Regions from separate parts of the Lactobacillus paragasseri genome, predicted to be linked through region 1. Evidence: predicted binding sites of a transcription regulator. Region 1 holds the regulator's gene; the other holds the start of a gene.

Region 1 (15,433 bases):
AGAAGAACTGGCAAAAAGTTAAAAATGCAATGCAAGATGTACTTAAGACCAAGCCTGCTGCTGAGTGGGACAAGATCTTACACGAAGCAGGTGTGCCAGCTGGTTTAGTGCTCAATGTGGATAAGACCAGACGCCTTGATCAAATTATTGAGCGCGGGATGGTTAAGACTTTGCCCGATGGAAATGAAGTTTTAGGTTCGCCACTTAAGTATGGAACTTGGAATTCTTATGGATTGCAAAAAGATGCACCGAAATTGAACGAACAAGGTGAGCAGATTCGTAAGGAATTTGAATAAAAATATACATGAAAAAAGATCAAGATTTTCTATTTTTTGAGAATCTTGATCTTTTTCATATGGCGTAAAGATTTTTTTAACATTAGATCTTTATTTCTAGCCTATTCTACTATATTCTAAACTCTACTATTGTTATATAATTAACAAAAAAATTAATAAATTATAAAAATACTAGGAGATGAAATTATGGCAATTGGAGAAGCACTGTATGAAGAGCGACAAAAATTAGGATTAACGCAAGAAAATATGGTGAAGGGAATTATTAACAAAGGGCATTATTCAAAAATTGAACGAGGATTGGAAAATATTTCAATTGATACATTGTTTAGAATTATTTTGAAACACCATATTGATATTAGTGACTTTTTCAATAAAGTGAAAGATACCTATTATACTTTTGAAGATAAAAAAGCTGAAAAACTAAAGCAAAAGATAATGTATGCTTTTAATAATAATCAAAGAGATGAATTAAGAATTTACTTAAATGAAATTTTGGATTTAAAAGAGCATCAGATTTTTAAATATCGAACCGTAATTGCTATTGCATCTTTAGAAAATAATTTAGCTGACTTAAGTCCATCTTTTAAAAGTAAGATAGTTACTAAATTTTCCGAGCATGAAAATTGGTTTGAAAATATTGGAGCATTACAGTTATTTTCTGACTGTATGAAAATATTTACTTTGGAACAGCTAGACTATTTTCTTGGTCAACTATTAAAACATTATCAAAAACATACTTATTCTGAAAGTATGCAAGAAAGAATAGCAATTATTTGCAATAATTATCTTTGCTATTGTTATAAGCAAAAAATAGTTGGAAGTAATATTCAAAATGCATTGAGCTATTTAAAAAATTTAGAACCGATTGGTCATTTTTTACTTTATAAAATATGTTATGATCTATATTTTTATTTATTTGAAGGCAATACAGAAAAAGCAGATGAAATAAAGAAATTACTGATTAATTGTGGATATCAAGACTGTATTGAACGGTGGCAAATTTAGTTGTGTCTGACGCAACTAATTAAGTAAATATGAAGAAAGATGTGATAATTATGAGCAACAAATGATAAATTTTAAGTTGTCATTTGTGAAAATGTAATATTTATGCTTATGGAGGGAAAAATGAAATTTAATCTAAAAAAAATAGTAACTAGTTTATTAATGTTGTCAATCTTAGGTGTTTTTGAAACATCTAAGGTTGATGCGGCTGAAGTAAACACTAGTAGGAGTGAGTCATCAGTGAGTGTAAACCAATACACTCCTTCAAGAATTTGGATTACTTTGGGAGCTTATGATAACAGTCCGACTCATTATTTTGAATATAATGGTTATCGTGGATATTTATCTAGAGTTACTCGTGAAAGGATAGTTGGGAGAGGATCGATGACTTTTTATAGAGGCTACCTATATAGCAGAAATGTACGTAGTATACCTACCCCTTATTCTCGGAATCCACAATTATTGAAAAATGTCTTAAGTTTGGAGGATAAATAAAATGTCAGTGAAAAAATTATTATTAGCAATGCTTTTATCATGTAGTGTAGGAGTAACGTATGTAAATAATACAGCTAAAGCACAAGTAGTATCTCAAAAAAATGAGGTTTCCGTCCAGGTATATGGACCTAGTAAAAATGGACCGTTATATAAATATGTATCCAATGTTTATAGATATAGTGCTTGGCAAGGAGGAGATAATTGGAATTTAGCCAATACTACTCCCGGTAAGGTTTACTATAACGATGGTAAATATAACGGGTATCTATATCGAAAGGGCACTTGGATGGAACATAATTATAGAACTAATAAAACCAGATGGGTGTCAGTATATGGGGGAAATGTTAGGTTAGTAGCATATGGACTTGCTACGAACTATTAAATGTACGAGGACAAATATGAAAAATAAGAAATTAGTTGTGACTGCTTTGGTAGCTTTATTACTTTTAGTAGGCGGTGGAGTATGGTTTTATCATAATCAGACGACTGTCCCTAAAGGCTGGGTTAATCAAAGCTTAATGACTTTGGAAAAATCAGATAATAAACTGAGTAATTCTTTTTATTTGATGTTTGACAAAAATACAGCCTATCTGGCTACACGCTTAGGGGGTAATGAAGAAAGCAAACCTTCAAAATTAAGTAAAGATATTTTAAATGCTTTTTCATTGAAAGAAAATGAACGCCCACAAGCAGGTCAATGGGTAAAATTGGGCAGAGTTAAAACCGAAAAGTTGAAAAATGGTTACAAATTTAAAACGCGTAAAGTAACTTTTATTTTAAAGAAGACTGCTAATGGTGCTTATCAAAGCCAAGATGGTACTTATTGGCAATTTGTTCCAGAAGGAGTGACAGAAAGTAAATAATCAAAATGGATATAAGTGATATTAATATTAACCAATATAAAAAATATGCCTAGTTAGACTAACGAAATCTAATTAGGCATATTTTTATTTATAAGTATTGTAGAAATTGAGTATAGTCAATCTTGATCTTTTACTTTATTCAAATTCATCTAGTGCATCCAAGGCATTTTCCCACTCATTATTTGCCTGGTCTAATTGCTCTTGAACAGCAGATAATTTTTCTTGCAATGGTCCAAGCTTTTCAAATGAAGCGGCAATCTCTGGATTTGCCATCTCAGTTTGAATTTCTTTTTCTTCTGCTTCTAATTTTTCAATCTTAGCTTCAGCATCGCTAACTGCACGTTCTAATTTTCTCTTTTGAGAATCGCGTGCTTTTTGTTCTTGATAAGATAGTTTACCTTTATTTTGACTGGCAGCCGGAGTGGTTTCAGTTTCTGCTTTTTGTGCTTCTGCTTCTTGAGCAGCTGCAGCTTGCTTAGCCTTTTCATCTAGGTAGTAAGAATAGTTACCATTATAGATCTTAGCGTGGCCATCGCGAACAGAAATAATCTTGTTAGCTAACTCATTAATGAAGTAACGGTCGTGAGAAACGAAGAGCAATGTTCCATCGTAATTATCTAGTGCTTCTTCAAGAACTTCTTTAGCTTCAATATCTAAGTGGTTGGTAGGTTCGTCCATTAGTAAGAAGTTATCTTTTTCAAGAGACAAAACGGTCAGAGTCAGCCGCGCTTTTTGACCACCAGATAATTGACCAACTGTCTTATCAATATCTTCGGCAGTGAACAAGAAGGAAGCCAAAATAGATCGGACGTCTTTTTCAGGCATTGTCTTGTGACGATCCCAAATTGTATCAAGAACAGTTTTTGAAGGATCTAAACTTTGGAGTTCTTGATCATAGTAACCAATATCTAAACTTGCACCATATTTAATTGAACCACCTTTTGGTTCAAGCTTTTTCATGATGGTCTTGAGCAAGGTAGACTTACCAATACCGTTAGGTCCGATAATAGCAACTCGGTCATTCTTATTAACTTGGAAGTCGATATCGGAAACCATTACCTTATCTGGATAGCCAATGGTTAGATCTTTAGCGATCAACACTTCCTTACCAGAAGGACGTTCACTAGTGAAGTTAATACGAACTTTTTGCTTGTGCCTAGGTAGCTTGATACGCTCCATCTTGTCCAAAACTTTACGCCGGCTTTGGGCGCGTTTAGTAGTTGAAGCACGAACCAAGTTCTTTTGAATGAACTCTTCTTCTTTTTTGATCTTTTCTTGTTGTTTTTCATAAGCGGCTTCTTGCTGGCTATCCATCAATTCACGTTCTTTAACGTATTGACTGTAATTACCCTTGAAAGTAGTCAGCTTTCCAAAGTTCAGTTCAAAAATTTGATTAGCTAAGTGATCTAAGAAGTACTGGTCGTGAGAAACAGTAATAATTGCGCCTTGATAATTCTTTAGGAACGCTTCTAACCAATCTAAAGTATCTAAGTCAAGGTAGTTAGTAGGTTCGTCAAGCAGCAGTACTGGTGGCTTTTGTAAAAGCAATTTAACAAAGGCAAGTCGTGTCTTTTCACCGCCAGAAAGGGTGCCAATTACCTTATTCCAAGTATTTTCTTTAAAATTAAAACCGTTAAGAATACTCTTAATTTCAGCCTGGTAGGTAAAGCCGCCTTCTTGTTCGAAGTCGTAAGCTAATTGATCATACCGCTTGAGCAAGTCTTCATCTTCGGGATGGTCGGCAATTTGCTCTTGCATTTTAGTGATTTTTTTATTTTTTTCGATTAAGTCATTAAAGACAGTAAGCATTTCATCCCAGATTGTTTTGTCTTCATCGAGGCCATTTTCCTGAGCGATGTAGCCGACTTTTAATCCCTTATTAATAGTAAATTGACCACTAGTTGGTTCTTGTTGACCAGTCATGATCTTTAATAAGGTAGTTTTTCCGGCTCCGTTAGGTCCAACAAGACCGATTCTGGCATTGTCAGGAACCGAGAAAGAAATGTTACTGAAGATAATATTGCCTCCAAAACGTTGTTCGAGGTCTTGAGCTTGTGCAATAATCATAATTATTTTCTCCTAGTGCTTATTTTAACATAGTGAATCTTTTAAATTTTATGAAAATATGACCTTTGTGAAAATTGTTTCTTGATTTATCCTTAAAGAATGCCTATTATTAGTTTGATTAGTAAATATTTCACATTCGTATTTATAAAAGAAAGAGGCCTCTTAATGGATGAAATTAAGATTCCTAAGGCTACTGCCAGACGCTTGCCGCTATATTATCGCTATTTAATCTTTTTAAATGATGAAGGAAAAGAAAAAGTGTCCTCAACTGAACTTGCGGAAGCAGTTCAAGTTGACAGTGCTTCAATTCGTCGTGATTTTTCTTACTTTGGTGCCTTGGGTAAGCGTGGCTATGGCTATGATGTTAAGAACTTGCTTAATTTCTTTAAAAAGATTTTGAACCAAGATACTTTAACTAACGTTGCCTTAGTTGGTGTTGGTAATATGGGACATGCGCTTTTGAATTATAACTTCAAGCGTACTAATAATATCAGAATTAGCGCTGCTTTTGACATTAATCCTGAAATTACTGGAACAATTATGTCAGGTGTGCCTGTTTATGATATGAGTGAAATGAAGAAGCAGCTTCGTGAGCAACAAATTACGATTGCAATCCTTTGTGTACCGCAAACAGCAGCGCAAAGGACTGCCAATGAAATGTTTGATGCCGGAATTAAAGGAATTATGAACTTTACGCCACTTCGTTTATCTGCACCTTCTAGTGTTCGTGTACAAAATGTTGACTTGGCGACTGAACTTCAAACTTTAATCTATTTCTTGGATTCAGATAAAGATAAGAACAAAAAATAATTTACTATTAATATAGCTTTTGCACAAGCTTAACTAGGCTTGTGCATTTTTTATACATTTTTATTTGTAATCAGAGAGAAAATAATTTTAAGATAAATAGGCATAGAATTTTTAAATTTAGAAATAAGGTAGATAAAATGATTAAAAAAATGGCAGTTTATTGTGGTGCACGCTCAGGTAACCGTCCTGAATATGCCAAGGCTGCTTATGAATTTGGTAAAAAAATGGCAGACCACCAGATTGAGCTAGTCTATGGTGGCGGTAAGTATGGTTTAATGCGAGCAGTTGCTGATGGCGTTTTAGAAAATGGCGGTATTGTTCATGGCATTATTACTGAAGAATTAAAAGATCGTGGTGCAGCTTACAATAAGGTGCAAGATTTTCGCGTGGTGCCAAGTATGGATAAGCGCAAAGATACGATGATGAACTTGGCTGATGGGATGGTAGCTCTTCCTGGCAGTATTGGTACTTTAGAAGAAATAAGTCAAGCTATTTCTTGGACTGCAATTGGCGATAATGCTAAGCCCGTTGCTTTTTATAACTATGCTGGCTTTTATGATTATTTAGATAAGTTGTTGAAGCGCATGAATCAGGATGATTTTTTAGAAAATATTTACTTAGATACGGTCTATTTTGGAACTGATTTTGATAAGATTTTGCAGTTTATGGAGGATTATCAGGCTCCGGCTTATCGTGAATATTGATTTATTAAACTAAAGAAGCATAATCTAAATTTCCCCCTCGTATTTAGGTTCATACTTCTTTTTTTGACCACTTAGAACTTTAAAATGACCGCTTAGTCAATTTCACTAGATTTTAATCTTATATTCATGTTTAATATAAATATCAAGAACGAAACAAGGAAGTGAGAATTGTGAAAGTTAAGCTTGAACTTGATCCAGATCAGCAAGAGACAGAAATAACAATTCATGCTAAAAGCTTAACGCCTGAAGTAGAAAGAATATATCATCAACTTCAAACTGATTCAGAACATCCTGATCAAATTGAGGGGATGATGGACAATACTTCTTATTATTTAAGTATTAACGATATTCTCTTTTTTGAAACAGACGCTAAGCAGGTAATGGCGCATACGACGAGGAATGCATATTTTGTTAAGTATAAATTATACGAACTAGAAAACTTATTAAGTGGACAGTTCATGCGAGTATCGAAATCGACTATTTTAAATTTAGATCAGATTTACGCTGTTACTAAATCGATTTCTAATTGTCAGATTAAGTTTCATGATTCCTATAAGACAGTCTATGTTTCAAGAAGATATTACCGAGATTTAAATGAAAGATTAAAAGAGAGAAGGGCATTATCATGAGAAAGGCCAGTTTTGGAAGAATTCTTTGGGGGTTAGGTTTGCTTGCGGCAGCTGCGTTTTTAGTTTTAGATCAGCTCCACTTGATGCCATTAGAATTAGGCTTTTGGGCAATTTTTTGGACAGTAGTCTTTGGAGCAACCTTAATTACTTCTTTAATTAATAAAAGTTTAGGCGGCAGCATTTTTTCACTTGCTTTCCTATTAATCATTTATGCTAAACCACTTCATATTGAAAGTATTGTTCCTTGGACAGTACTTTTAGCAGCGTTCTTAATTTGGGGAGGTTTGAGATTAATCTTCAAAAAAAGCTGGAAGCCGACTGTGATTATTAATGGTGAAAAAGTTAACGCTAATTGGTCAGACTTGAAGGCACCACATAAATTTAAGGCTGAGCATGTATTTTCTGATACGTCTAGTTCAGATAATGATGACAATATTGTGATTAGCGAAAAGTTGTCTTCTACTTCACGTTATGTTCATTCGCAACACTTAGAAACGGTGACTGTGAATGTTTCAATGGGAGATGTTAATGTATATCTTGATTCAGCTAAGCCTGCTGGGGATGAAGTACTTGCTAACATCAATATGTCGATGGGAGATATAAATATTTACATTCCAACTTCTTGGCGAGTTGATGATCAACTTGAACATAAATTTGGTGATTTTACTATTGATGGTGATCAGCCAGCAGAAGGTCCAACATTAGTACTTCAAGGTCGTGCTAATATGGGGGATGTTACTATTAAGAGAGTTTAGAACTAGAAAAGTCGATCAGCTCTAATTTGAAGTAAAAATTAATTTGCTGTAAAATACTTGTAGTAAAGAAATACTTGTAGTATAAAAAAAGAGAGCTACTGAGAATAGCTCTCTGAAGCACAAGCCGCTAAAAGTGCGGTGGCAAAATTATTATTAGCAAACTAAAAAGTCGCTATCAAACTCGGCCAAAAGTTATGGAGCGGCTTTTTTTGTTTGCTTATTTTTTCTTCCACAAATCGTGGATAGCCTTTATGAGCTTTTTTACGGCTTTTACCAACTTGGTCATATCTCGCACCAGCTTTACCAATAACAAGACAATACAATCCAAGAGCCCAATAAAGACATAGACAGCGCCAAATAAGGCAACCATCAAGCAAAGTGTACCTCCTTTCAGTAAGATTCTGAACAATAGCTATTACACCATTGGCATCATCTCCTTAAACGAAAGTACCACCGCATATTTAACTTTTTGTGCTTGTTTAATTTTATCAAAAATTACAGACAATCCATATTGAATTTTTAAATAAATATTAAATAAATTAGCACTTTTTAGCACTCAAGCAAGAAAAGTGCTAATTTTTGTGTCTAAATACTTGCTTTTCTTTTATAAACAAGGTACTATCGTAAATGTAAGTTAGCACTTATGAGATATGAGTGCTAAGTGATGTAATAATAGATTAAATATGTACAGGAGGGACTAACGTGTTACAACCAATCGGTGATCGCGTGATCGTTAAAGTAAAAGACGAAGAAGAAGAAAAAGTTGGAGGCATTGTCCTGGCTTCTAACGCTAAAGAAAAGCCTCAAATGGGCGAAATTATTGCCGTAGGAAATGGTAAGCGTAACGCAAATGGCGACTTAATTCCTATGTCAGTTGCAAAAGGTGAAACAGTATTCTTTGATAAATACTCTGGCACTAACTTGAAATACGAAGGCGAAAAGTACTTAGTACTTCGTGAAAGCGACTTATTAGCTGTCGTTAAGTAATTAAATTAGAAATAAAAGGTGGCATATAAATATGGCTAAAGACATTAAATTTTCTGAAAATGCAAGACGCTCATTATTAAAGGGTGTTGATAAATTAGCAGACACTGTTAAGACAACTTTAGGACCTAAGGGTAGAAATGTTGTTTTGGAAAAGAGCTATGGTGCTCCTGACATTACTAACGATGGTGTTACTATCGCTAAGAGTATTGACTTAGAAGATCACTTTGAAAATATGGGTGCAAAGCTTGTTTCTGAAGCTGCACAAAAGACTAACGATATTGCTGGTGACGGTACTACCACTGCTACTGTTTTAACTCAAGCAATTGTTCGTGAAGGTATGAAGAACGTTACTGCTGGTGCTAACCCAGTTGGTATTCGTCGCGGTATTGAAACTGCTACTAAGGCAGCTGTTGACGAATTACACAAGATCAGTCACAAGGTAAGCACCAAGGATGAAATTGCTCAAGTTGCTTCTGTTTCATCAGCTTCAACTGAAGTTGGTAACTTAATTGCTGACGCAATGGAAAAAGTTGGTCACGATGGTGTTATCACAATTGAAGAATCAAAGGGTATTGATACTGAACTTTCAGTAGTTGAAGGTATGCAATTCGATCGTGGTTACTTATCACAATACATGGTAACTGATAACGATAAGATGGAAGCAGACTTAGACAACCCTTACATTTTAATTACTGACAAGAAGATTTCTAACATTCAAGACATCTTGCCATTATTGCAAGAAATCGTTCAACAAGGTAAGAGTTTGTTAATCATTGCTGACGATGTTGATGGTGAAGCTCTTCCAACTCTTGTTTTGAACAAGATCCGTGGTACTTTCAATGTTGTTGCTGTTAAGGCTCCTGGCTTTGGCGATCGTCGTAAGGCAATGCTTGAAGATATCGCTATTTTAACTGGTGGTACTGTAATTTCTTCAGACTTAGGTCTTGAATTAAAGGACACTAAGATTGATCAATTAGGTAAGGCTGGCAAGGTCACTGTAACTAAGGATTCAACTACTATTGTTGAAGGTGCTGGCTCAAAGGATGCTATTAGTGAACGTGTTGACCAAATTAAGAAGCAAATTGCTGACACTACTTCAGACTTTGACCGTGAGAAGTTACAAGAACGTCTTGCTAAGCTTGCTGGTGGTGTTGCTGTTATCAAGGTTGGTGCTGCTACTGAAACTGAATTAAAGGAAAGAAAGTACAGAATCGAAGATGCCTTGAACGCAACCCGTGCCGCTGTTGAAGAAGGTTACGTTGCTGGTGGTGGTACTGCATTAGTTGATGTTATGAAGTCCATCCAAGGTAATGTTAAGGGCGATAGCCAAGATGCACAAACTGGTGTTAACATCGTTATGAAAGCTTTAGGTGCTCCTGTACGTCAAATTGCTGAAAATGCTGGTAAAGATGGTGCTGTTATCTTAGATCACTTAGAACATGAAGACCCAGAAATTGGTTACAATGCTGCAACTGACAAGTGGGAAAACATGGTTAAGGCTGGTATCATCGACCCAACTAAGGTAACTCGTTCAGCCCTTCAAAATGCTGCTTCAATTGCTGCCTTGTTGTTAACTACTGAAGCTGTCGTTGCTGATGCTCCAGAAGATGACAAGAACCAAGCCCCTGCAGCTCCAAACCCAGGTATGGGAATGGGAATGTAATTTAATTCCTAACAAAAAATAAGAAAGAATTATCATTATGACACTATTAGTTTACTGATAGGCATAATGTAAAAGAATCGAGCAATCGCTGATGGTTGCTCGATTCTTTTTTTATGGGCTTTGTAAGATTAAGGGATATTTCTTTAGGTTGTACGGCAATAAATATAAAAAAGTGAAATCGAATTCAATATTAGTATAGAATTTATAAAAATAAGTGTTATTATATAGTTGTCGATTGAAAACGTTATTTAATTAAGGAAATAACCATTTAGGTCTATTGGAGGTAATTTGTATGAGTAGTAAGATGTTTGGAGATAAACACAACCATTATAGTATTAGAAAACTTTCCGTTGGGGCAGCATCTGTTTTAATTGGTGCCACAATTTACTTGGGAGGGGTAAACGCCCAAGCTGTACGCGCTGATAGTGTTAATGAGGATGCTACTGAACAAGTAGAGAAGAAGGATGAAGCTAATGTTAAGGCAGCAGAAGTAAAGACTACTGAACAAAAGCAAGAAAATAATAAGACATCGGTTTCTGCTACTAATGAAAATGCTAAGCAAAATGTTGCTGAAACTACATCAGATAGCAAAAAGGTTGCATCAAATGGGGATGTTAATGTTATTAAAAACGATGTAACTACTGATGAAGAAGCAGCTACTAAGTCTAGTGTTCAAGCAGATAAAGATGTTAATGCAAATAAGTTGGACACTAATACTGTTTCAGTGAATAAGCTTCAGAGAAATTTTAATGTTGCTGGACTTACTGAGAGCAAGGCTGCTAGTGAGAATGTTGAACAAGAAGCTGAGGAGAGTCCACTTGGTGCACGTTTTATGAACCATGTGAATGAATTTCAATCTCTTAGTGATGTTACAACAACGCGTACAGTAACCTTAAATAAACCACAATCTGCTGGTGGTAGGGAAACTATTACGCAAAAGTTAGGTGGATTTGGCTATCCTGAAGTAACAAAAGCAAGTAATGTATCAACAAACATAACTACGATAAAGTTTGAGTTTACTGTGATGCTAACCCTTAACGGTCAAGGACTGGATACTGGTATTCGTGATTTTTCAACAAATTTAGTCCTTTATAATAACAGCTGGACATTTGCATCTGCGGAAGATGAAGAAAATTATAATAAATTCCTGGCTTTTCAACCATCTGATTATAAGGGAACTTTACCAGCTATTAAGAATAGTGAAATTGCTGTAGATGGATATACTTGGAAGATCACAAGTGCTACTCCAGATGGTGCAGGACTTGGTGCTGAAACATTATCACCATATGCTGGTATTTCACAAAATATCGTTATTGATTATACAAAAGAAGAACACACTGTAACTTACAAATTTAAAGATCCATTTGGTAATCAAGTAGGTAGTTCAGTACCAGTAACCGGTGCAGCTGGTAGCAATCAATCAGTTAGTTTAACTCTTCCAACTGGTTACCAACTTGCGTCAGGAAGCCTTCCAACTAGTGTTACTATCCCTGATAAAGATAAAAGTATTTCAATTCCTGTAAAACATCAACTTACAATCACTCTTTTAGGTGAAAGCACATTTAATTATGCGGATGATAACTGGAAAAATTTAGTTGAAACTAATGAACTTCCGGCTAGTGGCTATGATATTAGGTTTAATGATGTTAACGCTAGAGTACAACTGTCTAATGGCGATGTAACGTATAATGAAAATAGAAATGCTGGAACTTATACAGTTAGTCTAACCGAAAAGGGTCTTAATCACATTAAGGGTCAATTTCATGATAAGTTCATTTATCCAGATCTTAAGGATGTCAAAAGTGAGGCCAAGTTTATTATAGATAAAGGAAATAAAACAATTTCTCTTATGGGAGGAGATACAAAGGTATTTGATAATACTTCTACTCTTCCAGATCAAGGTACTTTCTATTCGGGACTAGGTCTTGCGGATAATGATCAAGGTAGAATATCAGTTTACAATTCAGATGGCACTCTTAGAACAATTCAATTAACACCAGCTGATGTAGAATTTTGGTTTAATGGACATAAAATCGATAAAGACCAAGCTAAAAATGTTGGAACGTATAATCTTCGTTTAACTGATGACTTTATTAATAAAGTTAAAGCTGCTGATGGTAATAATGGAAATAACTATGAGTGGGCTTATGGAACGCACACGCCTACTGGTAGTGATACTTACACTGCTGACTATGTAATTTATCAAGCAACCGGTAAAGCTAACTTAAGCGGTAACAATTCTAAACTTTATGATGGCAATGCTGTAACTACTGCTGATGTCAATAAGGATGGGAAGATTACTATTGATTTAACTTTACCAGTCTATAAACAAGCTGATGAACCAGGTGATGTGCCTCAATTATTGAGAACCGTTCCTTTAGGTAAGTACACACTCCAAGATGGTGACTACACTTGGAACACTACTGATGGTTCTGCACCAACTAAAGGTGGTTCCTACACAATTAGTTTGAATAAGGATAAGATTTTATCTCATTTGCAAGATCGTTTAAAGACTTTAGCAGGTGTTGGTACTGATCCTGATTCAGAAGATCCAGATAATCCTACTCCTATGGATAATGTTACTGTTTCAGCTGAAGATCTTGCTGGTACAGCAAACTATGATATTAATACTAGCGTTTCTTATCAATTCATTGATAATGATAACAATGATAGTAAAGTTGGTGCTCCTGTAGTTGTAACGGGACTTAATGGTGAATCAAAGGATGTTAGCTTAGTTGTACCAGAAGGTTATGAACTTGTAGATGTATTACCAACTAAAGCAACTTTTGGTGATATTAATCGAACTATTAGAATTAATTTGAAGCATAAGAAAACATCAGTTGATGGCAGAGATCATAAAGATGATAATGACATTTATCGTACAGTAACTCGTACCATTACAGTTAATATTGAAGGACAACCTACACAAGTTATATCTCAAAAAGTTTCACTATATAGAATCAAGACAGTTGATGAAGCTTTAAAGGCAGCAGGTAAGCCAGAATCTGAGTACACAACTTACAGTGCTTGGACTTCAAATATGTCTGATGGATCAACTTCATTTGCAACAGTATCAGTACCAGCAGATGGAAACGGTTATGTTCGTTCAATTACTGGTGGCACAATTGAAAAGGATAAAGTTACAGAACAATCAGCTTTAAACAACGGTGAACCAGCCAAGGATAACTGTTAACTATGCAAAGGCTGAGCAATCTACAACTGTAACTTACGTTGATAAAGATGGTAATGAAATTAAGATGCCAGATGGTCAGCCAGTAGCAGGGAGTCACTATGAAATTTCAGGTAAGACTGGAGACACAGTTAATACTGATGTAAAAGACAAAGTACCAGCAGGCTGGGAGATTATTCCAGGAACTAAGTATCCAACTACAGTAACGTTTGGCTCAACTCCAACTAGTCCAATTAAAGTTAAAGTAGAGCACAAGATTACTAAAACTGATGGCAGAAATCACAAAGATAAGCAAGATTTGTACCGTGAAGTCACTAGAACAATTTTAATGAATGTTCCAAATGCAACGAGTCAAGGTAAAGAAACTGAAACTTTGAGTTTCTACAGAATTATGACCCATGATGAAGTAACTGGTGATAATACTTACAGTGAATGGAAATCAGATGTAGCAGGTGATAAGACTGCCTTTGATGAATTTGATGTTTCAAAGACTAATGATGGTAAAGAAATCGCTGCTGGTTATACTCCAACTTCAAGAGATGTAACGTTAGAAGCTAAGAACGGCGACAAATTTGTACCAAGTCAATCAGCCTTGAAGAATGGGGTTCCAGCAGATAGTTTCATTGTTGAAGTTGCTTACACACCAAATGCACAAAAGACAACAGTAACTTATGTTGATGAAAGTGGTAATGAAATTACCAATCCAGATGGTAGCGTAATTCCTGGTAGTCACTATGATTTAACTGGTGTAACAAATAAGAAAGTTGATACTAATATTCAGAAGAATGTACCAACTAATTGGCATATTACTGATCCAGAAGTTCCAGCAACTATTACCTTTGGCGCAGATGGTCATACTCCAATCACAGTTCACGTAGCTCACAACACTAAGCCTGTGGATAAGAATGATGTTCCAGATGGTTACACTAAAGATAATTTTGTTAAAGAGATTAAACGCTCAATTACTGCTAAGGAGCCAACTGGTGATGTTGATCTAAGTCAAACAACTGAATTGACGAGAACTGGAACTTATGACGAAGTAACTAAGAAGGTTATTTCTTATGGCAACTGGACAACTGGTAGCTTTGATGAAGTTACAGCTCCAGAAGTTGCAGGTTACACACCAAGTCAAGCTAAAGTTGATAGAGCTGATGTAACAGTAGATAGTAAGTTTGATCCAACTGTTATTACATATGCACCAAATGCACAGAAGACAACAGTAACTTACGTCGATAAAAATGGTAAGGAAATTACCAACCCAGATGGCAGTGTAATTCCTGGCAGTCACTATGATGTAACTGGTGTAACAAATAAGAAAGTTGATACTAATATTCAGAAGAATGTACCAACTAATTGGCATATTACTGATCCAGAAGTTCCAGCAACTATTACTTTCGGTTCAGATGGATATCCTGCAATTACAGTTCATGTAGCTCACAACATTAAGACTGTGGATAAGAATGATGTTCCAGATAACTACAAGGAAAGTGACTTTAGTAAGACCATTAATCGTACAATTACTGCTAAGGAGCCAACTGGTGATGTTGATCTAAGTCAAACAACTGAATTGACGAGAACTGGAACTTATGACGAAGTAACTAAGAAGGTTATTTCTTATGGCAACTGGACAACTGGTAGCTTTGATGAAGTTACAGCTCCAGAAGTTGCAGGTTACACACCAAGTCAAGCTAAAGTTGATGGAGCTGATGTAACAGTAGATAGTAAGTTTGATCCAACTGTTATTACATATGCACCAAATGCACAGAAGACAACAGTAACTTACGTCGATAAAAACGGTAAGGAAATTACCAACCCAGATGGTGGTGCAATCACTGGCAGCCATTACGATGTAGATGGTGTAACTGGTCAAAAAGATATTCCAACTAACATCGAAAAGAATGTTCCAACAAATTGGCACATTACTGATAAGACTATTCCAGGAACTATTAGCTTTGGTCCAAATGGACATGAT
Region 2 (15,433 bases), 470 kb from region 1:
TCGTGCGATGCACGGGCTTTGTTATGGAAGGAATTTATTCTTCTTTGTTAATTTTTATAAAAACTAAAGTCATCGCTACGATACTGATGACGGCAACTAAAAGGTAAGTTGGATCTAATGGATTATGCTGGAGAGTGTTCCAGACGATATAAGTAATGCTAAATATTATGCTAAGTATATAGACTATCTTAAAAATAGTCTTACCAGTAATGATCATTTTTATTCCTCCTGTCGTTGTTATAATAATTGTCAAACAGTTGAGTGGGGAAAATAAAGATTTCTTTTATACTTATATTATACTCTGAACGACTTAATTATAGATGTTGTAAAGTATACTTTATAAAAATCGCACTTTTTGTTAAGTATACTTTACAGATAATAAAAGCAATAAAAAAATACCGATTATCAAGATGGATGATAATCGGTATTTTTGTTAGTGAATTTTAGCTTACTTAAAATTCAAAACCCACAAGAAGATGATGAATACGACAAACAGTACCCACATCATTGGGCTGACTTCTTTACCACGCTTTGCAGAAACCATACAAATTGGGTAAGTAATCATCCCTAATGCTAAACCATCAGAAATTGAGTAGGTAAGTGGCATACCAAGTAAAATCAAAAATGCAGGAACGGCAATTTCTAACTTGTTCCAGTGAATGTGAGCAGTATTTTGTGCCATTAAAACTCCAACAATAATTAGGGCTGGAGCAGTCACTTGAGTAGTGAACACCCCAAGTAATGGACTAAAGATCATTGAAATCAGGAAGAAGATGGCAACAAAGACTGCAGTTAAACCTGAACGTCCACCAACTGCAATACCAGCACTTGATTCAACAAAGGCTCCAACAGGTGAAGTACCAAAGATAGAACCAAACATCATAGCAGTTGAATCTGCGGCTAATGCTTTACCAACACGTGGCATTTTGTTGTTCTTCATAAAGCCAGCTTGTTGAGCAAGACCAATTAAAGTACCAGCAGTATCAAAGAATGTAACAAGTAAGAAAGTTAAAACAACAACCCACATTTGCAGAGAATTAATGTCTTTAACGTGGAAAACTGCTTGACCAAAAGTAGGTGCAAGACTTGGTGCTAAAGAAATAAACTTGTGTGGTACGGCAATTTGACCAGTACAAATGCCAAAGATTGAGGCAGCAATCATTCCGATGAAAATCGCACCTGGAACGCCTAAAATCATTAAGATTACAGTAACAATTAAACCAAAAATCGTAATCCAAACAAGCGGGTTATGAAGTGATCCTAAACCAACTAAAGTAGATTTGTTAGCAACAATTAAACCACCATTTTGTAAACCTAGGAAGGCAATAAAAAGACCAATACCTGATGAAATGGCAAATTTAAGGTCTGAAGGGATAGAGTCAATGATCTTTTCTCTTAATTTAAATAAAGTAATTAAAATAAAGATAATTGATGCAACAAAAACACTGGCTAAGGCAGTTTCCCAAGATACCTTCATGCCAATACATACGGTATAGGCAAAGAAGGCGTTAATACCTAAGGCAGGTGCTTCACCAATCGGATAGTTAGCTACAATACCCATGATTGCTGTACCAAGAGCCGCAGCTAAAGCAGTTGCAGTAAATACAGCGCCAGTATTCATGCCGCTAGCACCAAGAACACTTGGGTTAACGAAGAGAATATAAGACATACTAATAAAGGTTGTTAGACCTGCAATAAATTCAGTTCTAACATTAGTTCCCAACTTTTCTAAATGAAAGTAGTTTTTGATAAAATTCATTTTGTCCTCCAGACATAATGTTCGCTTTTTAGCTTTAAATAAGCAACTTTTACAGTGTAGCATTCTGATAAATAAATGTAAACACGAATTTTAACTAAAGAAAGCGCTACAAAGAACATGGATAGTGAGCATATCGGACTTAGTGAATTATTTCATAATAGCTTTTATTTAATAAATTAATGAAATCGTCCTAAAATTAAGGTGTATAGAAACCTACTTAATGATTGGAGGAAATATCGATGACAACTTACTATAAGGGGTTCCCACAAAGTACTAGAGAAGAAAAACTACACATGGTTAACTTGGATGAACTGGAAAACGAAGCAAAATATGTAATACCAGAAGCTGCTTATTACTACATTGCTAGTGGTGCAGAAAATGAATGGACTTGGCGGAATAATACACAAGCTTTTAACCATTTTCAAATTGTGCCTCGTGCTTTAACTGGGATGCAGGATCCAGAATTGAATACTGAATTTTTAGGGATGAAGTTAAAGACACCAGTTATGATCTGTCCAATTGCCTGCCATGGTATTGCAAATGCCGAAGCCGAAATTGATACTGCTAAGGGTGCAAAAGCTGCCGGTGCTTTGTTTGGAATGAGTACCTATGCAAATAAGAGTGTTCAAGATGTGCAAAACGCAGTAGGCGACTCCCCACGGTTTATGCAATTATATCTAAGCAAGAACTGGGACTTTAATAAAATGGTAATTGAAGAATCAGTTAAAGCCGGCTTTACCGGTTTCTTCTTAACTGTAGATGCGCTAGTTAGTGGCTATCGTGAAGCAAATTTACGGACTAACTTTACATATCCTGTTCCACTTGCTTTCTTTAATGAATGGACTGGTGGAAAAGGAGAGGGACAAAGCGTTGCTGAAATGTACGCTTCATCTGCTCAAAATATTGGGCCAGATGATATTCGTAAGATTAAGGACATTGCTGATGTGCCTGTAATTGTTAAGGGCGTTGAATGTGCTGAAGATGCGATGCTTGCAATTGGTGCTGGTGCAGATGGAATTGTAGTTTCTAATCACGGAGGCCGTGAAGTTGATGGGGCTCCTGCTACAATTGATGTTTTGCCTGAAATCGCGAAGGCTGTGAAGAGTTGCGATCGCCCCGTTCCAATTATCCTTGATGGCGGCGTTCGTCGTGGTTCACACGTCTTTAAGGCATTGGCATTAGGTGCTGACTTAGTTGGTATTGGTCGTCCATTCTTATATGGCTTAGCACTTGGTGGTGCTCAAGGTGTTCAGTCAGTTATTGAGCAATTGAATAAGGAATTGTTGATTGATATGCAATTGACTGGTTGTAAGACGATTGACGATATTAAACATGCTAAAATTGATCATCTTGACTATACTGCTGATTGGGGAATTTCTTCAACGAGTAAGAGCGTTATGAAGCCATATCCTGTTACTAAAGAAAATCAATTAACTGGTGAAGCTGCAGATGCAGTAAGTGGCGCTTCAAGACATTAGTTTAATGATGTGAGTATATGAAAAAAGCGGCCTAACGACCGCCTAAGCACTATTCTGCGCATTAAATTATAAAGCAGATAGTAACACTGTTCCTATAAAGTATTCTAACATGTTTTTACTTTATTTAACTAAATTTGGTTTCCAATTTTCGTCAAGTTTGCCCATTTCTTTAAGCTTAGCAACGATTTGATTTAAGACTTCTTGACGATCCTCTTCACTTGCCATGAAGTCAAATTTATCACCATCAATAGTCATCTTTGGTGAATAATCATACTTCTCATACCAAGGTTTGTAATAGCGAAGCAAACGCTTGTAGTAGTCTTCTAGAGTTGGGTCATAACTTAATTGCTCGTAGTTACGACCACGTTTTTGAATACGTTTAAGCATTGTGTCATATGATACATCAATATGAACAAGGAGATCTGGATTCTTCTTAGGCATCCGATCTAACTCACTCATCATATTGTGTAGAAGTTCGTAATAAGTATCTACTTCTTCTTTAGTAGCACGGCCAATATCGGCATTCATTTGGAAGAAAAGTGCATCTTCGTAGATAGAACGGTCGAGTACGTTATTATCATCAGTTAATGCTGACTTGATACTTTGGAAGCGAGTATTCAAGAAATAAACTTGCAATAAAAATGCGTACTTCTTAGGGTTTTCGTAGAATAATGGCAAAACAGGATTGTCATCTACACTTTCATAAAAGGGATTAGTGCCCAAATACTTAGATAGAATACCTGTTAGACTGGATTTTCCGGCTCCAATGGGCCCACTTAATACAATAACTGTCATCACGTTCCTTCTATTCGTTAGCTAGTTTAGATTACCTAGATCAGTAAGCTTTTGATCAATTGTGTTGATAACTTCTTTTCGTGCATCTTCATCTGCAACAAAGTCATATTTATCGCCATCAATCATCATCTTAGGGGATGCATTATATTTTTCATACCAAGGCTCGTAATAAGACAAAAGTCGAGCATAGTAGTCTTTTAAGCCTGGATCAGTTGATAATTGTTCAAATGTACGACCGCGCTTTTGAATGCGGTGAAGCATGGTATCAAGAGATACATGAATATAAATTAACAAATCAGGTTTCTTACTTGGGTTGCCTGGGGCTTGTTCCATCATATTCTCAAGTAAACTATCGTAGATCTTGAATTCAGTAGGGTCTGCGATTCCACTATCGACATTCATTTTGAAAAATAAGGCATCTTCATAAATTGAACGATCAGACACACTGTTATGATCGCGAATAGCTTGGTTAATTTGAGCCAAACGATGGTTTAGAAGATAGGTATTTAAGAGAAAAGTGTAATGTGCCATGTCTTTATAATAAAGTGGCAAAATTGGATTATTATCTACACCTTCATAAAATGCTTGGGTGCCTAAATGCTCTGCAAGAAGACTGGTTAAACTGGATTTTCCGGCTCCAATAGGCCCGCTCAATACAATAACTGTCATCACGTTCTTTCTACAAGATATAGTTTGCTTTAATAGTGTAATTCAATATCTGGTATGAAAACAAGTGGTTTTTTAATTTGCTATAAAAGAAAAAAGTCAAGAGAACACATCAAAAAAATACAAAAAGAAAAGACGAACTAATCTAAAAAGATTAATTCGCCAAAGTAAACAGTCTTAAATGAGGATTATTTTCTGTATTTTGGATCAAGCTTTGCTGCAGCTACTTCATCACAAATAACTGTTACATCTGGGTGATCTTGCAAAATGGATGCAGGAACTTCTTCAGTAACTGGACCTTCAACTAATGCTTTAACTGCATCTTGCTTTGATTCGCCAAAGGCTAGTAAAACAATCTTCTTACTTTGCATAATTGACTTAATTCCCATACAAATAGCTTGGCGAGGAACTTCGTCTTCATTGTCAAAGAAGCGTGAATTTGCCTTAATAGTACTTTCAGTTAATTGAACCTTGTGAGTTAAGCTGCCAAATGGAGTACCTGGTTCGTTAAAGGCAATGTGTCCGTTTCTACCAATACCTAAAATTTGGATGTCAATTGGGTTAGCAGCAATAATGTCGTTATAACGGTCAACTTCTTTGTCAATATCTTTTGCCATTCCATTTGGAATATATGAATGCTTGAAAGGCTTCTTATCGAATAAGTGTTTTTGCATGAAGTAGTGGTAGCTTTGATCATTATCTGGTTTTAAGCCGTAGTATTCATCTAAGTTAATACTTGTCATGTCAGAGAAGTCTAAGTCGCTGTCGCACATATCGTCATACATTGGAATTGGGGAAGAGCCAGTTGCAAGGCCTAAAACTTTGTCGCCATTTTCCATTCCCTTTTTAATAATTTCAAATGCCTTAGTGCCGCCTTCAATATTATCTTTAGTTACGATGATTTTCATAATTATGTGTACCTCCTCATTCATTGGTCTAGTCCATTATAAAATATAAAATTGGTCTAGTCAACTTAAACCGCTAACATTTTTAAATTTGTTTTTTTCTGCGGTAAAATTTAGGTGAGGTGAGAAGAGATGGAGAAGAGTTTTCAAGAAAATAACTTGTCAGGCTTAGGCATGGGAACTTGGGGAATTGGCGAAGACGCTTCTAAGAAAAAAGACGAAATAGCTGCACTTCGCTATGGTTTAGATAATGGAATTAAAGTAATTGATACTGCAGAAATGTATGGTGAAGGAAAAAGTGAAAAATTAATTGGCGAAGCAATTCAAGGTTATGATCGCAGTCAAATCTTTTTGATCTCAAAATTTTATCCGTATCATGCTTCTCCAGAATTAGAACGTCAGAGCTTAGAAAATAGCTTAAAACGACTAAAAACTGATTATTTAGACTTGTATTTGCTTCATTGGCGTGGCGATAAGCGTTTATCTGAAACAGTACGCGGACTAAAAGAATTACAAAATGAAGGCTTAATTCGCCACTGGGGTGTATCTAACTTTGATGTAGCTGACCTAGAAGAATTGTTTAGTGTCCCAGGCGGCAAGGATTGTTTTGCCAATGAAGATTTGTATAACCTTTCTGAACGCGGGGTAGAATATGATGTTTTACCTTGGCAAAAAAAGCATGGCGTTGGTTTTATTGGGTATTCTCCATTTAACTCAGGTAAGGGCGATTCGATTAGGATTACTAATAATCTTAAAATAGTAGCTCGTGCGCACAATGTAACTCCGCACCAAATTATGTTAGCTTGGACTTTAAGACATGGTAATGTTTTATCGATTCCTAAAGCGGGAACGGTTAAGCATATGAAGGAGAATATTGCTGCTCAAGATATCAAATTAACATCAGACGAAATAAAATTAATAGATAATGACTTCCCGCAGCCGACTGAAAAGACGCCACTTGCGATGATATAGTTTGGAAATATTTGTAAAATAAAAAAGATTGATTAGCCAGCGTTTTAGTAACGTGGCTAATCAATCTTTTTGCTTTAAGAATTATTTTTTTACGGTTTTATTTATATATCTTGATCAATTTTTCAAGATCTTTGTTGGAAATTAATTTTAAATTCTTAACAAAATCCGCTGCTTGCTCTAAAGTACTACCATTATCCATTTGATTTTCGAGAATAATTTTGGCAGAATCGACTTTTCCTTGTTCAACGCCATGTCTCATTCCTTGCTCATATCCTGCTTTTCCTGCAGCTTGTTCTCGTTCTAGCATTCTTGTTTCGTAAAGCATGATCTTTTCCCTCGTTTCTGGATCTTCGTTAATTTCTTTAATTCTTCTTTGCGCGTAATCAAAATGTTTATTTAAATTCACAGGTTCATTGTTCATTAATTTAGCCAAGGCTTTTAAATCTTCGCTCTGACCTTCAGCTGAAACTTGTGAATTAATGATAATCTTTGTCACGCCATCCTGTAATTGTTTTGACCTATCTTGATCAGAATAAGTATGGTACGACTCATAAAATTTATCATCTTTCTTTGGTTTAAAGTTACAGAGAAAAATAATAAAGGCGTCTTTCAAATTTCGATAAGTCTTACCCTTATTTAAAGTATAGCGTAAATCAAGTCTTGAAAGATAGTAACGCATGCGTCTACCGATATCATCTTGATCCGTTGTTTGCATTTCGATGTTAAACACGCGTCCCTCATGGTCTGTAACCAAAACATCAAGTCTAACTTCTTTAGCTTCATTCTTGCGCTCAAAATTATTAATCTCAACTTGCTTATCTAACCAGTCTATCTTTTCAATTTTCAGATCTGGAATAATAATTTCAAGCAAATACTTGCAGAAGTCCTTGTTTTCCATCACCATCCCAAACACTTTATCTTCCGTGAACCCAAACCAGGGTTCAATCTTTTTTACCATATGAGTAAATCCTCTCTAAAAATATTTGAGGAAGTAATCCCATATGTTTATTACGCAAACTAAATTTATTTTTCCTAGATAAAATTTGTTTTTATTTATACGCAGTATAAGCGAAGTAAGCAGCTTGAATGAGGGCTAAAACGGCAATGCCCAAACGAATGATCTTAACTGGAATATGGCGCATGATACGTGGTCCAAAGTAACTACCGATCAACGCTCCGATTGCCAAAGGAATAGCAGCGCTCCAGTAAATTTTTTCGGTAAACATATAGATAATTAGCGCAACTAAATTGGAGAGTGCGCCAATAATATTTTTCATAGCATTAACAGTTAAAAAGGCATCATCACTAATTGCGTTCAAGATAACTAACATTAAAACGCCGCTCGCAGCGCCGAAGTACCCAGCATAAGCTCCAGCAATCAATAAGCATAAAAGTGATAGAGCTTGAACTAAGCGATTAGGATGATCACTTTCATTTCCAAGATGAATTTCTCCACTGAATAAAATCATTAAGCCGGAAAAAGCGATACAGAAGGGAACGATCTTCTCAAATATTTTCCCGGGAAATTGAATTAAAAGCATGCAGCCTAAAGCTGATCCAATAATTGTAAAAATTGAATAGAAACTAACTTGTTTCCAGTGCCCCTTTAGTTCTTTAAGCGAAGATGCAGTTGATCCAACGCCAGTCCAGATTAAGGCTGCATCATTAGTAGTATTTGCATAAACTGGGGGAATACCAACTGAAAGGAGGACTGGATAAGTGGCAAGGGATGCCATACTTGCAATTGTTGAGAGAAGGCCACCTAAAATCCCACCAAAAATCAGATAAATGAATAAGAAAAAAGGACTCATAATTTCACCTCACATTGTAAATTGATATATTGCAATGGTAGGTATTATAAGCCCCTTCTGTTTAGCTAGCAAGCTACTTATTTAAAACTTCTGCGACATTTCCATTTTTTGTTTCTAACAAACTTTTTGCTTGATTGAGACTGCAGTTAGTTTTAAGCATTACGATTGCTAAGCCAACATCATTATTAGCCTCTTTAAGAGTATCTTTAGCTTTCTGGGTAGATGCACCAGTAGTAGTGTGAATAATGCGACAGGCACGATCAATTAGCTTAGAATTAGTAGGTTTAACATCAATCATGACGTTTTCGTAGATTTTTCCTTGTTTTATCATGACACCAGTAGAAATCATGTTCAGAATCATCTTTTGAGCAGTTCCGGCTTTCATTCTAGTTGAACCGGTAATCGCTTCAGGTCCAACAACAGCTTCGATAGCTATATCGGCGTGATCGCCTATCTTAGAGTCTTTAACACAGGCAATGGAAATAGTTAGAGCACCTATGGCTTTAGCATAGTCAAGACCGCCAATTACATATGGAGTGCGACCACTGGCGGCAAGCCCTAAAACGATATCGTTTTTATTTAGTTTAAGATCTTTTAAATCTCTTTTTGCTAGATCTTGTGAATCTTCAGCACCTTCGACAGCAACATACATCGCATCTTTACCGCCAGCAATTAATCCGATTGCGCGTTCTGGTTTAATACCGTAGGTAGGAACTAATTCAGCAGCATCTAAAACGCCAAGACGGCCGCTTGTTCCAGCACCGATATAGATTAAACGTCCACCTTTGCTATAGCGCTTAGCTGCTTCATCTATTGCCCGGGCAATTTTATCATCTTGAGTTCCCACTGCTACAGCGACTTTTTTGTCTTCTTGATTAATAGTTTTGACCATGTCGATAGTTGACATGGAATCAATGTGCATAGTCGCGGGGTTTCGTTGCTCCGTAGTTAAGTTTTTAATTTCCATTGTAAATACTTCTTTCTAGTGTGTAAGTATTTTCCCGATCTTTTGCATCATACTTAAAATATTCTCATAATCTTTTTGACTTTGATAATTGGTTAATACGCAGCAGTCAATCACATCAGTGTTTGCTCTAAATCGTGCTATATCATGCTGTTCATGCAATAGTTCGCCAGTTTTATTAAAGACTTCATACTTAGGATTGCTATAAGCTACTAATTTATTTCTTACTTCTTGGTGCTTTAAGGCATCGAGAACCACATGATTAACTTCGTTATCGCCTGCAAGTAGTTTTTCAAAAACGTCCATCATAGAATTTGATGTACAAGTATTTTCTTTATCACTTTTTTTCATTAAAAATCGACTTAAAGAAATATTTTGAAAATTTTGCTGTAAATAATCATTAATTGTATTGATGTTGTAATAATTCAATAAAGCGTTAGTAGCTGTATTATCAGATACAGATAACATTAGATCTAATAAATCACTAATCTTCCATGACTTAATGCTTAGTCTATTGATAATGCCGGCTCCTCCAACAATATCATTACTAGATAGGGTAAGAGTATTGGCGATTGTGCCAGGCTTTTTTTCCTGAATATAAAGAGCAATCCCTAGTTTTATTAATGAGGCTGACTTAAAAATCACATTAGCGTTTGAATTTTCAAAGATCGTATGATTATTTTTACGAATAGTAATTGCTGTTTTCCAAGGATTATTTTCTATTTGTTCTTGAATCTGGGTCAGTTGCATTGTCTTAGTCCTTTAGAATAATTTCATTATTTTTAATTTCTAAATACTTACTAAGATCAGGATCTTGTGTAGCCATAAAAATTGAATCGAGATCAATAAATTTAACATTTTTATTTGCAACAGCGAATGCAGCAGCTGCCGCAATACTTTCAACTGGCTCAATCATGCAACCAATCATAGTTTTAATACCACAAGCTTGGGCTAAATCATTAATTTTGATTGCCTCTGATAAGCCACCAGTTTTCATTAACTTAATGTTGATGTAGTCACAAGCGTGATGCTGGATTAAGTTAATGGCATCCTGATATGAAGCGACACTTTCGTCAGCCATAATTGGATAAGGCGAATTTTCACTTAATAAAGTTAAATCTGAGATTGCATCTTTTAGAACAGGCTGTTCGATAAAATCAATGTTTAAATTATCCTGTGCCCAAGTTCGACTAGCTTTTAAAGTGTCTTTGTAATTCCAGGCTTGATTGCAATCAATACGTAAGGAAATGTCAGGACCAACAGCTTTACTAATTTTTTGAATGATTTTAATATCATGACTTACAGAATTGTTGCCTAACTTGATTTTGATTGCAGTAAAGCCATCTTTAACTAAGGCTTTGGCTTCAGAAACCATATGGTCATCTGAACCGATACTAATTGTATAGTCGGTTGTTAATTTGCCTTTTTCACTACCAAGTAGGTTAACTAGAGATTCATTGTTTTCTTTAGCCTTTAATTGATGTAAGGCAATATCCATTGCCGCCTTTGCGGCAGAATTATGAACGATACAGGTTTGAAGTGTGGTTAAAATTTTGTTCCAATTTTTGAAGTTTTGGTTTATTAATGCAGGTTTAATAACTTGATTAACAATGTCTAGTGAGCTTTGTAATGTGTCACCGGTAACTTTCTCATTAGGAGTAGCTGTTCCAGTACCTGTTTGACCATCACTTAATTCAACAACGATTTTCAGTCCTTCAATTTCGGTGACTTTATGTAAGGCAGTAATAAACGGTCTCTTTAATGGAACTTTTTTAATGGAACATGTAATATTTTTAATTTTTAAATTCATTAATTTATCACTCCCTTCTTTTGCTCTAATTGTTCGATCATCCATGTATAAGCTGGAACTATTGCCTTTTGCCAATAGTTCCATTCGTGGGCGCCAAATGAATCAGTTGTTAATTGAACGTGATTATGGTTGCTTGAAACTTTTTGAGCAAAATATATTACATCCTTGATAGGAACAACGTCATCTGTTTTACTACTCTCAATATAAAAATTAACTTTATTTGAAATAGGTGATAAATAAGTAGTTGGATAGATTTTATTGTAGAAATTTTCTGACCAACTATTTTGTTCATCTTGAAATGTATGAATAGAATTGTGAATAAATTGAGGAATATGTTTAATATTCCAAACAGCGGGTGAAATTAAGAATGCTGCCGAAAATATTTGAGGATATTTTAAAACAAGTCTCGATGCACCATATCCGCCCATTGAAATGCCGCCGATACCAATGTTAGTTGAAATAGGGTACTGCTGAATTAAATAGGGTAATAAGTCCTGCATAATTGCCGTTTCCATTTTGAAACCATATAGAGAGTTGATGTAGAAACTATTAAAACCATCTATAAAAGCTACAATAATTTTCTTTTTGGCATTACGCATCAAGTTATCTAGAATACTTTTTGAGTCAATACGATTCGTATCTAAAAAATTAGTATGATTTCCATATAATCCGTGGAGCATTAAAAGCAAGGGATACTTTTGCTGGGAATTAACTTGATCTGGAAGATAGATATCATAATTCCAATCTAATTTTAAATGCGGAGAGTAAAGTGTGGAGGTTATTATGGTACTCATTTTAATTTGATGACAGCTTAAACTTAGTCCAAGGCTTGATAAAGTCTAATAAGAATAATTCATTTTTAGAAATTTCACCAACTTTATTTTTTCTTGACTCCATGTGTGGCTTTAATACAATTTGTAGCTCATTTTTATATATTCCAAAGCCATCATTTCCGATTAAAACATCTCCGCGTTTAAATTCTTGTTCATTATCATGGGCTGGGTTAGGGATGTCTTTATAAGTTACACGTGGCATTGTTGACCGAATAACGATACTATTCATGTCGCCCCTGCGGAAATGTTGTGGCTTTTCAACAATTGTCTTTTCAATGTCGTTTATCTTTGGAACATAGTTTACATGTAAAACTAATTGGTATGGATTAACCTCAGATAATAATTTTAGTTCTTCCTCAGATGCATAGGCGTTACCGATGATAACGTCGTCAATTAAGCCAGTTGCCCACAGCTGCTTTGCTTGAACTTGTATTGGAAGATAACGATCTTCTTCAAGTGTTGGTAAGCCATCTGTGACATTCCAAGGTCCCATTTTTCCAACTTGGCTGGTAACAAATGCAGCTGTGTGAATATTGAATTTCTTGAAGCGTTTTGAACATTCTACAAAGAAATCATAAGGAAGAGCTGTGCCTTTTTGTGGATAAAAATTATGACAACCGTAAATATATGGAGTATTTGCTTGGTAAGAAATAATGTTATTTAAGTAGTCCACATTATTACTCATATTTAATTCAATAATTAAATTATAGGGATTGTAAGACATTAAAGCTTCAGTTGCTCCATCAAATGCTTGATCTAGTCGTAAGCCAGTTGCACCAATATCATGGAAAAAGGATAGATCATGATAATCAATTTTTAAATCTTTAAAAATACGTGGTGAAACATCTAGAAACGTTTGGTATCCCAATCTGTTTCCCATTGAGATTATCTTTTTGTATTTTTCTTTAGTTTCTTCGACGCTTCCTTGTACTTCGAGCATGCTCATAAAAATACGCTTAAAGCCATATTTATGTCCAAGCTCAAGGTACTGAACATTGTCATCGTAATTGCTATGGTCTGGATAGATTGACAGACCTAAATTTCTCATTGTCATATTTAACTACTTCCTTTACTAAATATAATTGACTGCTGCTGTATTACTTCTGTCAGAAACCATAATTTTTATAGTAGGGTAAGCATGTTTTACTTTTGATGAAATTTCTTTCTGAATAATAAGGTTATTGACTAAAACAGATCCTGATAAGGCAAGATTTAGAGAAATACTTTCTTGAGAATAACGTTTTATTAAATGAATAATTTCATCAGCTAATAAGTCGGCCTGATGCTGTAAGATCATAATTGCTTCATCATTTTGCCGATCAGCTTCTTGAGCAAGCTTTAATGAAAAAGCTGCTATTTCTGTACGATTAAGTTTGTAATATTGGCTAACTACATTTTTTAAATTATCGGCCTTAAAGTATTCAAGAATAGCAGGTATTAAAGAAGAATTTTCTCCTCGATCCATTTTTTCTAATGCGGTGGCAACGGCTTCTTGGGAGATGCGATAGCCAGAACCAATATCATCTAATAAATATCCCCAACCGCCAGCACGTAAATATTTATTCTTTTGTCTTCCATATACAATTGATCCGGTACCGGCAATTGCTAAAAATCCGTCTTTTCCCTCAAGACCATTTATTAAAGCTAGTTTAGCGTCACTTGTAAAAATAATATTTTCAGTTAATGACTTAAAATAATCCTTTACTTTGTCTAAATAAGGCTGTGGATTATCGGCACTTTCTAGTCCTGCAATTCCAATCAAAATTAAGGTACAGGTATTTGATGATAATTTTTCTGAAATTTCAGTAATAACTTTAATTAGATTCTTAATGGTTTGCTGTGGATCAAGAAATATATTTCCTGGACCAGCAGTAGCAGTGGCAATTTCAATATTATCTTTATAAGCGGTAGCCGTTATATGGGTACCGCCACTATCAATTCCGATTACATAGCTCATGAGAAACCTCCTAAGCATTTTCAACTAATACTGTATGCGATTTCATAGTAACTTTTTTTATGTAACTATTCAATAAAACTTGAAAAAATATTTCATAAAATATCTAAAAATGCATAATTTAAACATAATTAAGAAAAAATATTTCATTTTCTGAAAAATAGTGCTATATTAAAGCCAGAAGTGATAGCGTATTCATTTATGCGTTATATTAACTTTGGTTTCATATATCGGGAGGTATTAATATGGCTAAGTTTAATGCCGCAAAAATCACCTCTAAAATGTCGAAACTAGCGGGTAATCGCTATTTTGTGGCAATTAGAGATGGAATGGCAGTTATTATTCCCGTAGCTATTGTCGGTTCATTCTTTACAATTATTTCTCAATTTCCAATAGATAGTTGGAAAAAGTTTATTACCCCATATTTACCTGCATTACAAGTACCAGTTACTTTTTCTATTGGTATGATGGCCTTGTATTCATGCTATGCAATGGCAGCTGCTTTGGCTGAGCACTATCAATTAGATAGAAATTCTTCAGCCACTGTTGCAACGATGGCATTCTTTATATTGGCTGTAAGTCCAGGTACTTTAACTGCTAAAGCAGCTAAATTGTCTGGCATGTTAGCTGGAACAGTTCTTCCTTCAACTAACTTTGGTGCGCAGGGTTTGTTTACTGCAATGTTAGTTTCAATGATATCAGTTGAAATTATTCGTTGGTTTAAAGAGAAAAATTTAGTTATTAAAATGCCAGATGGTGTTCCACCTGCAGTTTCTAATTCATTTGTTTCTTTAGTACCAGCTTCAGTAATTATTATTTTAGCTTGGGTAATTAAAGAAGTATTGCATTTTGACTTGAATGCAGGACTTTTAGCTTTATTGTCACCATTATCTAACTTTGGTAAAGATAACTTTATTTCATCAGTTATTCCACCATTCTTTAACTCACTATTTTGGTTATTTGGTATTCATGGTGCTATTACATCGACTCCAATTTATCCATACTGGTACAAGAACCTAGATGCAAATATGGCAGCAATTGCACATGGCGTGGGTGCTGCTAATGCTCCAAGATTTATGACTGAACAATTCTTCCAATGGTTTGTTTATATTGGTGGTTCAGGTACTATCTTAGGTCTATGTATTTTGTTAGCCTTTATGTCTAAGTCTTCATTTGGTAAGACTTTAGGTAAGGCGGTTATTATCCCAAGTATTTTCAACATTAATGAACCTATTATTTTTGGTTTACCAATTGTTTTAAACCCATACTTTGCAATTCCATTTGTTGTAACACCTATGGTAACTGGTGCTTTGACATACTTTGCAATGGCTCTTCACTTAGTATCACGTACTATCGCTTTGGTTCCATGGACGTTACCAGGACCAATTGGAGCTTACATGGCAACTGGTTTTGATTGGCGTGCTGCTGTTTTATCTATTATTAACGTCATTATTTCTGTTGTTATTTACTATCCATTCTTTAAAGT

What was found. Region 1 encodes Rex, which represses fermentation and respiration genes when NADH is low (regulators of the CRP and FNR family bind a similar motif). Its sites were predicted from a motif close to TTGTGAANTANTTCACAA; they were not measured.
Region 2: a site for Rex is predicted at 1,900-1,917, ahead of LpgJCM5343_RS09245 (alpha-hydroxy-acid oxidizing protein). Genes of this name have one in related genera too.

What each region holds. Positions count from the first base shown of each region.
Region 1 covers NZ_AP018549.1:415,954-431,386, forward strand. The annotation lists gene LpgJCM5343_RS01970 (CoA transferase) at 1-296, shown strand, start outside; gene LpgJCM5343_RS01975 (helix-turn-helix domain-containing protein) at 483-1,301, shown strand; gene LpgJCM5343_RS01980 (hypothetical protein) at 1,422-1,793, shown strand; gene LpgJCM5343_RS01985 (hypothetical protein) at 1,795-2,175, shown strand; gene LpgJCM5343_RS01990 (hypothetical protein) at 2,192-2,656, shown strand; gene LpgJCM5343_RS01995 (ABC-F family ATP-binding cassette domain-containing protein) at 2,792-4,723, opposite strand; gene LpgJCM5343_RS02000 (redox-sensing transcriptional repressor Rex) at 4,889-5,533, shown strand; gene LpgJCM5343_RS02005 (LOG family protein) at 5,671-6,237, shown strand; gene LpgJCM5343_RS02010 (LytTR family DNA-binding domain-containing protein) at 6,408-6,866, shown strand; gene LpgJCM5343_RS02015 (LiaF transmembrane domain-containing protein) at 6,863-7,621, shown strand; gene groES (co-chaperone GroES) at 8,324-8,608, shown strand; gene groL (chaperonin GroEL) at 8,640-10,271, shown strand; gene LpgJCM5343_RS09580 (MBG domain-containing protein) at 10,564-13,464, shown strand; gene LpgJCM5343_RS09585 (Rib/alpha-like domain-containing protein) at 13,439-15,433, shown strand, end outside.
Region 2 covers NZ_AP018549.1:1,884,380-1,899,812, reverse strand. The annotation lists gene LpgJCM5343_RS09255 (hypothetical protein) at 35-217, opposite strand; gene LpgJCM5343_RS09250 (NCS2 family permease) at 449-1,759, opposite strand; gene LpgJCM5343_RS09245 (alpha-hydroxy-acid oxidizing protein) at 1,999-3,237, shown strand; gene LpgJCM5343_RS09240 (deoxynucleoside kinase) at 3,358-4,032, opposite strand; gene LpgJCM5343_RS09235 (deoxynucleoside kinase) at 4,054-4,704, opposite strand; gene nagB (glucosamine-6-phosphate deaminase) at 4,887-5,606, opposite strand; gene LpgJCM5343_RS09225 (aldo/keto reductase) at 5,736-6,575, shown strand; gene LpgJCM5343_RS09220 (Rpn family recombination-promoting nuclease/putative transposase) at 6,673-7,533, opposite strand; gene LpgJCM5343_RS09215 (sulfite exporter TauE/SafE family protein) at 7,625-8,386, opposite strand; gene murQ (N-acetylmuramic acid 6-phosphate etherase) at 8,460-9,353, opposite strand; gene LpgJCM5343_RS09205 (serine hydrolase) at 9,369-10,100, opposite strand; gene LpgJCM5343_RS09200 (dipeptide epimerase) at 10,105-11,160, opposite strand; gene LpgJCM5343_RS09195 (alpha/beta hydrolase) at 11,160-11,954, opposite strand; gene LpgJCM5343_RS09190 (DUF871 domain-containing protein) at 11,956-13,047, opposite strand; gene LpgJCM5343_RS09185 (BadF/BadG/BcrA/BcrD ATPase family protein) at 13,066-13,950, opposite strand; gene LpgJCM5343_RS09180 (PTS sugar transporter subunit IIC) at 14,193-15,433, shown strand, end outside.